Regions from separate parts of the Herminiimonas sp. NPDC097707 genome, predicted to be linked through region 2. Evidence: predicted binding sites of a transcription regulator. Region 2 holds the regulator's gene; the other holds the start of a gene.
The links. The regulator FliA, encoded in region 2, starts transcription of late flagellar genes. The targets are predictions, from matches to a motif close to CTAAAGTTTNNNNNNNNNNNGCCGNTA.

Region 1 (4,175 bases), 520 kb from region 2:
TGGCCTTCGAGATGGACTTTCCTTTGGCCGGGATGTTGTTCGCTTTCATTTGTTGCAGGGCGCTCGCCACGGCGATGAGTGCGCCATCGAACAGCATCACGATCAATTTGTGCGGACTCGCTGCGATCACACCGGTTTCTACCGCCACATTCGCGTAAGCATGTACGCCGCTTCTTGCAGTTCCGAACATTTTTCTTCTCCGGTTATCAGTTGGTATTGCTAGGCAACGCAGCCAACTGTTGCGTCAGATAGTTACTGGTTGAATTCATGCTGCTAAGCAGTACATCCAGCGCCGTGAATTCCTTGCGATAACGTGCCTCGATATCCACCAGTCTTTGGTTGATGGCGTCACGTTGAGTACCAAGATCCTTGATGCTTTGGTTAATGCCATCGGTACGACCTGCTATCAGGCCTTTGGCGCCGACAAAGCTGGTCAGCAGCGCATTCAGATTGGATGCATAACCCATGGAAAAATTGACGTCGCCACGCGCGCCCAGAGCGCCGCCGGTAATCTGCAGTTTCAGGCCTTCCGCGCTGCTGCCGGCAGCACCGGTCAGGAACTGGCCTGAGCCGGTTGCCGCTGCGCCGTTGATGGTGCCGGCCACATCGACGCCGGTGGTTGCTGTTGGTGTGCTACCCAGCAAGGCTGTTGCACCATTGCCTGCTACCGTCACTTTGGATGCCGAGCCGTAACGGTTGGATGTAATGCTCAGGACGCCGTTCTGGTTCGTCACGCTGATGGCCACAGTCGCTTCTGAAAACGCAGGCGTACCATTGATCAGCGATTGCAGTTGCGTGCTCAATGAATCGGCCGTATAGCTACCGGCGGCCAGCTTGACGGTGGCTTTCACGCCATCGATTTCCAGGCTCAGTTCATCGTTGACGCCAGCCACAATATTCGTGTTGGCGGCGCTGGAGCCGGTCAATTGACCTTTGGTGGCCAGTGTCGTGATGTTGAGTGCATTGCTGCCGGCTTTGGTCGCCGCAGTCGAGCTGACATAACTGACCAGACTGTCGGTTGGTGTGGCGGTAGTAGCGAACAGCTTGCCGATGTCTTCCGGATTCTTGGCAATCACCGCTTTCAATTTGGTAGCGTCCAGCGTCAGCGTGCCGTCTTTCTGGAACGAGATGCCGATCTGCGACAGGTTAACCAGGTCGCCAGTCAGGCCTTCAGGCTGGGTTGAAAACATGCGTTGCAAGGTGGTTTGCACTGTGCGTGCGGTGGCGTCGCCAACCAGCGGGCCACCGGTTTTAGTGTCGGCGTTGTAACCGGTTTGATATTTGAGCGTTCCCTGCAATTCATTGTAGGCAGTGACGAAGGCGGTCACGCTGCTTTCTATCGATGAGGTGTTACGCGTGACCGATATCGTGGTCGTGCCTATTTTGCTGGCCGTTATCGACAGTCCCTCGAAGGTGTCGGTCAGCGTATTGCTCTTGTTCTTGATCTCCATGCCGTTCACTGTCAGCAACACGTCTTGAGCAGCGCTGTTCTGTTTCAGTTTTTGCGTGCCGGCAGGATCTTGCGCCAGTAGGTTTTGCAAATCGGCATCGCCATCGACGGTGATCTTCATGCTGGAAGATTCACCCGTACTGGTCGAGGTTAACTGCAATTTATATGGTGCATCGGTGCCGTCGGACACGATAGTCGCGGTAACGCCCATGCCGGCCTTGTTGATCGCATCGCGTATGCCTTGCAGCGAATTATTACTGGCATCGATGGTGATCTGGCTGGTGGACTGGCTGGCATCCTGTGCAAATGCCGCGCCGCTATACTGGCCTCCGGTCAGGGTGCCACCAGTGATCTTGCCGAACTGGAAAGTCAAAGTAGTGGTGCCGCCCGCGCCGATCGCGGCGCTGGTGCTGGTGCGACCTTCAGTTGACAGTGACTGCGCCTGGGCGCGCCGCAGAACCTCGATTTCGTATTGACCGGGTTTTACCGACGCGCTCGCGGTGGCGGATGCAATGGTAGCGTCGGTCGATGTCGCACCGAACTGCATGAATTTGGATATATCGCTTAAGGTCGCGACCTTGGCCTGGAAAGACGACAAGGCGCTGCTCAGGGCGCCGTAGGCGGAGAGCTTGGCTTTATAGCTGGTTTCCTTGGTCGTGAGGATAGAGAGCGGTCGTTGCTCAGCCACCATCAATTGTGTGACGATGGAGTTGACATCCAGATTTGATCCAACGTTGAGAGCCACGATTCCTCCTGCAGAAAGTACTAATGTAAACCGTTATCGGCAGAATCAAACCGGACTTTAGAAGGGTTTTATGTTGCTAATTCAAATTTTGACAAGAAGATAAGACCGCAGTGCGCTACACAGGGCATGGCTGCGTGCTTGTGAATTTGGTATGACAGCGTTGACATACAAGGTTTCTATTGCTGTGAGCGATAGAAATCAGGCGCGCAAACTGATCAGCAATCCTTGTACGCGATCCAGCGCCTTGGCAATTTCCAGCGTTTCTGCCGATGGCATTTGCCGGATCAATTCTTTGGTTTGTTGATCGACAATTTTGACGATCGTGCGTTGCGATTCCTGATCTATCGAGAACTCCAGTCCTGACCCCATCTTTTGCATCGCCTGATTGATGCTGGCAACCGCTTGTGACAAGTGTGCCGCTTCCGGTGGCGGAGTGGCTGCTGCAGGTGCAATGTCCGAGACCGCAGGCGCGGTTTGGGCAGCGACGTGTGGTGCGGGCAACCGAACGCTTGCTACAACGGCGTTACCGATAGACGAGATAGTCATGAAGACTCCATTTGCAAAAATGTCCCGACCAGCAAAATGCCGGGCGGGACCTGTTCTTCAAGCGACCCGATCTGCATCGGGCCGATTGACGAAGGACTGCTTGCTTGCCCGGCTATTAACCGCGCAACAGGGCCAGCACGCCGTTCGGCAGCGAGTTGGCTTGCGCCAGCATCGCGGTACCAGCTTGTTGCAGGATCTGACCGCGGGTCAGATTGGCTGTTTCTGCTGCAAAGTCAGTATCCAGAATCCGGCTACGTGATGCAGCCAGATTTTCTGCTGTGGTTTGCACGCTTGCAACGACCGAGCTAAAGCGGTTTTGAATCGCGCCCATGGATGCACGAGCGGTGTTGATCGCTGTCAACGCGCCGTCCATCGCCAGGATTGCGTTATCTGCACCGGCTGCTGAGGTGATATTCAGCGTGGCGAAACCAGTCTGACTAGTAGCGACAACCGCATCAACACCGGCAACTGCGGTACCGCCGCCGAAAGCCGCATTGCCGTTGCCAGTGAAAGCACTAATGGCCGCTGGCGTTGCCACGCCAGCCGTAGCGCTGGTGATGCTGAAGCCAGACGCACCGCTTGCGGCAACCGTGTAGCCGGTGAGTTGAGCCTGGAGAGCGGCTATCATGCCAGCCTGATCGGTGACATTGGTGGTAAGGGAAACGGCAGTGCCGTCCACCGAAAAGCCTGAGGCATTGCTGGCGCCGGCTGCACCACCGGCTGCTGCAACGCCGCCCGTGGTGAGCAAGGCATTGTCAGTGCCGGCGATCGTCACGGCGCCTGCGCCTGGGGTTGTTGCGGTGAACACGACTTTACCTGCATTCGCGCCGGTTCCGACTGCCGCCGTTACGCCGCTGGCAGCATAAGCTGCGGTGTTTGCACCACCGGTGATAGCGGCAACCATGTCGGCTGCGCTGGTGATGTTCGACGAAAGTGTGAAGGTGGAAGCTGCGCCGCCAGGACCTTGCAGGGTGAAGGTTTTGTTGGCACTTGTATCGACAGCACTACCAGCTGTATCAACTACGGTACCACCTGCGATCAGGGCAGCATTGGTACCACCAATTGCGATGTTACCTGCGCCTGTGGTCGAGTTTGTGAAGACAAGCTTGTCAGAATCTGCGCCTGCACCTAATGCAACGGTAAAGCCGGCAGCGGCATATCCAGCTGTGCTGGTAATTTCCGCCAACATATCGGCCGCATCGGTGGTGGGGGCAGCCAATGCGACTGTAAAGGCGGTGCCATTTGCAGGAGTAATTGAGAAAGTCTGACCTGCTGTACCGGCGCCAATCGTGTCGGTCGTATAAGTCGCAGCTGAGTTCGTACCGGTGGTGCTGTAATCGCCGGCGGCGACAGTACCTGATGTGTAGGTTGCCGGTGACGCAGCTGCAGCGCCGAAATTGAAGTTGCTTACTGATGCGACCGTGTAGGATCCGG
Region 2 (4,175 bases):
GCGAAGAAAATAAAAGATCAGGCAAGCAGCCCAATCTTTAACACGGCTTCGGCCTGGAACGTTTCTTTGAACCTTGATCAATCTTCCGCAGTGACAGGCACTTCAGTCACGACATCCGGCAAGCCAGAAAGAATCATCAGTTGCACGCGACGATTACGCAAGCGCCCGTCCATCGTCTCGTTACTGTCGACCGGTTGATTGGCGCCGTGGCCCATCGCGACCAGGCGTTTTTCATTCATCCCGCTGTCGAGAAACAGGCGCACCACGCTGCTGGCGCGCACGGCGGACAATTCCCAGTTGGACGGGAACATCGCATTGTTGATCGGGACATTATCGGTGTGGCCTTCGACCTGAATGTCGTTATCGACCTTGTTCAAGACTTCCGCCACGGCGCGCAAGGCTTTTTCGGATTGTGCACTGAGCTTGGCTTCGCCGGGTGCAAACAGCACGCTGGCATTGATTTCGACGCTGACGCCACGATTGGTTTGTGTCACGCGCACTTTGCCTTCCCTGATCAGCGGCGCCATCGCCTTCAGGATATCGCGTGCGATATTGGTCATGCGGGCTTTTTCGCGTTTGGTGGCGGCATCATTGGCGCGCTGCGATTGCGATTGTACCGGCATGGGCAGCGGTAATATGGGCGCGCTCGATTCAACCGGATCTTTCAGCGCCGGCGCTTTGGGCGTGATGCCGCTGAATGCAATGCCGAGCGAGTTGGACAGGATGCGGTATTTACCTTCGTTGACCGAAGAAATTGCATACATGACGACGAAAAAGGCAAACAGCAAGGTAATGAAGTCGGCATAAGACACCAGCCAACGCTCATGATTTTCGTGTTCTTCTTCGTGTTTTCTACGCGCCATGTGTGCTCAGTCTGCCGATGATGGAAGCAAAGTTGCCTTACATCAGATAGATATTCATCCGCTCTTCGATCAAGCGTGGATTGTCACCAGCGGCAATGCCGGCAAATGCATCGGCCAGCATTTCATGCTTGAAGACATCGCGATTGACGATGGCCTTGAGTTTGCTGGAAATCGGCAGGAACACCAGATTGGCAAAACCGACACCGTAAATCGTCGCCACGAAAGCCACGGCGATACCGCTACCAAGACGGGACGGATCCGACAGGTTTTCCATCACATGGATCAAACCCAGAACGGCGCCCAGAATGCCGATGGTAGGTGCGTAACCGCCGGCTGCTTCCCATATCTTGATCGACAGGCGTTGCTGCGTTTCATACGCGCCGATTTCCATATCCAGCACTTCGCGCAATTTATGCGGATCGACACCGTCGACAATCAGACGCAAACCGTGTGCGACGAATGGATCGTGGACATCCTTGATCATGCGCTCCAGACTCAGCAAGCCTTCACGGCGCGCCACTGTGCTCCAGTTGGTGACGTCATGCATCAGGCTCGCGTAATTATCGTCCTGCGGCATAAAAACGCGGCCGGCCATTTTCAGACCGGTCGCAAAGTTGTGCCAGCCGCTTTGCAGCAGCACCGCACCTATCGTGCCGACAATGACGATAATGAAGGCCGCCGGCTGTACCAGAGAGCCGAGTTTTCCGCCTTCCAGCATTTGCCCGGCAAGTATGCCGCCGAGCGCAAGCACGATACCAATTAAGCTACCCCAGTCCACGCCTTCTCCCTCAAGTTTGCACGCATCCTGGCGATGGCCTGGCTATGTAGTTGAGACACACGGGATTCGGTTACGCCCATGACGGCGCCGATTTCCTTCAGATTCATTTCCTGTTCGTAGTACAGACTCATCAGGATTTTTTCGCGCTCCGGCAAGGCTTCGATAGCAGCGATCACCGCTGAGCGGAAACCGGTATTCATCAAATTCTGCAAGGGATCGGGCGATTCGTCCGTGCAATAGCGATCGAGGAAATGCTCGTTGTCTTCGCTATCGTGAAAATCTTCGTAATAGACCAGTTGGTGGCCGCCGCCATCGCTGAGCAAATCCTGATAATCGGCCAGCGATAACTTGAGCTGCTTGGCGACTTCACTTTCATTCGGTGGGCGACCCAGCTTTTGCTGCAAGCTGTTCATCGCCACCTCGATCTTGCGCATGTTTTGACGCATGCTGCGCGGCATCCAGTCGCTGCTGCGCAATTCGTCCAGCATGGCGCCGCGTATGCGTTGCACTGCGTAGGTTTCAAATTGCGCGCCATGCGTTTCTTCGTAGCGGCCGACTGCATCGAGCAGCCCTATCATGCCGGCCTGAATCAGATCGTCGACTTCCACGCTGGGCGGCAACTTGGCTTTCATCTGATGCGCCAGTTTCTTGACCAGCGGCGCATGTTGGCTTACCAGGTGGTCCCTATCCGATCTTCCATCTGCCGTGTACATTGCTCAGGCCCCGAACTTGGCGCCATGGGCGGATAATGCAAAACGTTCTGCAAGACGACGAAATGCCACCGAGGCGCCTGCCATCGGGAAGGCGTCAATCACTGCGCGTCCCAGGCGTGCGGCGCGTGTCAGGTGATCGTCGGACGGTATCGAGCCGATGAACTGCAGCTGCACGGCCAGATAGCGGCTGGCTGCCTGCGCCATGTTTTGATAGACGATGTGTGCTTCGCGTTCATCGGCATCAGTGACCAGAATACCGAATGGCCGGCGCCCCAGTTGCGCGTTGAGACGCTTGATCAGCGAGTACGCTTCCTTGATCGATGCGGCAGCCGGAGAAACCTGCACCACGATATCGCCGCTCGCCATACCGGGAATCGGAAAATTGTCATTCTTATCCAGCTCGGCATCCACCACCAGCACATCGGACTGTGCTGCCAGCACGCCGAATGCATTGGACAGGCGACGCAACTGATCTGCATCGCGGCTGGCGGCATGGATTGAACCACTGGTCAGCGAAGCAAGGCCAAAACCCTGCGGCATGGACTGCACGACCTGATTCAAGGCACGCTGCTGACGTGCCACATCCAGCAGGGTCGCTTGCATATCGACACCCATGCGGCGCGTGATGCCGGCTGTCGATGCGCAGGCATCCAGCAGCACGACATCGCTGCCGCCGGAAGCAAGAGAGGCGCTCAAATTGACCAGCATTGCACTTTTATCGGCAACCGAAGTGGCGGACAAAAAAGTAAAAATGCGCGGCTTCGGTCCGGCCAGCATGCGCCGCAAACCTTCTGCCTGATCACATTCAAAACTAGCCAAGAATCACCTCACGCAGACTTTTATCGTTCATTGCTTTTGCTGTATTTGCCATTACCAAAGGAATTTCCGCATCATTGAACTGGAATGGCGCTGTCTCACGTTTGAGTTTGAATGCACGGTCGACCAGATATTGCTGGTTCGCGACATGCAGGTCTTCCGGCACGCGCTGTCCATTCGCCACGTAGTATAAGTTTAATTTCTGTCTGATGACTACATCTAGTGCACTACCTATGGTTGCAGCTTCATCAAGTTTGGTCAATATGCAACCGGCCAAGCCATCGCCCATGTAGGAACGCACAACTTCATTGAGCGTTTCTCCGGTCGAGGTGGCGTTCAGGCACAACAGACGTTTGACCTGGCTGCCTGCGCCCGTCAACATTGAGATCTGTTCTGCCACCATTTTGTCACGCTGACTGACGCCGACCGTATCGATCAATATCGTATGCTTGCCCTTGAGCTCATCGAGTGCGATGCGCAGGTCGGCTTCATCTTTCACCGAATGCACCATCACGCCGAGAATCTTGCCGTAGATGCGCAACTGCTCGTAGCCGCCGATACGATAACCGTCAGTCGTGATCAAGGCCAGTTTTCCCGGACCGTGACGCATCACGCAACGCGCCGCCAGTTTCGCGGTAGTCGTGGTTTTGCCGACACCGGTTGGACCGACCAGAGCGTAGACGCCGCCTTTTTCCAGGATTTCGTTTTCATTGCCGATAGTCGCCAGATTGCGCGTCAGGATCGCCTTGATCCAATCCATGCCACTCTGCTTGCTGGCGCCGGCCGGCATTCTTTCAGTCAGATAACGCGCCAGACTGGCGCTGAATCCGGCTGCCAGCATTTCACGCAATACGCCGGATTTGGCCGGCTCGCGTTTGTGCTGGTCGGTCCATGCCAGTTCAGCCAATTGCATTTCCAGCATGCCACGCATGGAACGGATTTCACTCATCACACTGTGCAGTTCGGCGCTGTTGATTTCGCTGGCTGCTGCTTGCAGCGGTGCGC

Region 1: a site for FliA is predicted at 2,230-2,256, ahead of fliD (flagellar filament capping protein FliD). Genes of this name have one in related genera too.

The regions. Positions count from the first base shown of each region.
Region 1 is NZ_JBIWCI010000001.1:1,241,411-1,245,585, reverse strand. Features, by position in the region: gene fliS (flagellar export chaperone FliS) at 1-190, opposite strand, end outside; gene fliD (flagellar filament capping protein FliD) at 207-2,195, opposite strand; gene ACIQW9_RS05935 (flagellar protein FlaG) at 2,394-2,741, opposite strand; gene ACIQW9_RS05930 (flagellin) at 2,857-4,175, opposite strand, start outside.
Region 2 is NZ_JBIWCI010000001.1:718,691-722,865, reverse strand. Features, by position in the region: gene motD (flagellar motor protein MotD) at 78-863, opposite strand; gene ACIQW9_RS03425 (flagellar motor protein) at 901-1,641, opposite strand; gene ACIQW9_RS03420 (RNA polymerase sigma factor FliA) at 1,623-2,354, opposite strand; gene ACIQW9_RS03415 (MinD/ParA family protein) at 2,358-3,173, opposite strand; gene flhF (flagellar biosynthesis protein FlhF) at 3,166-4,175, opposite strand, start outside.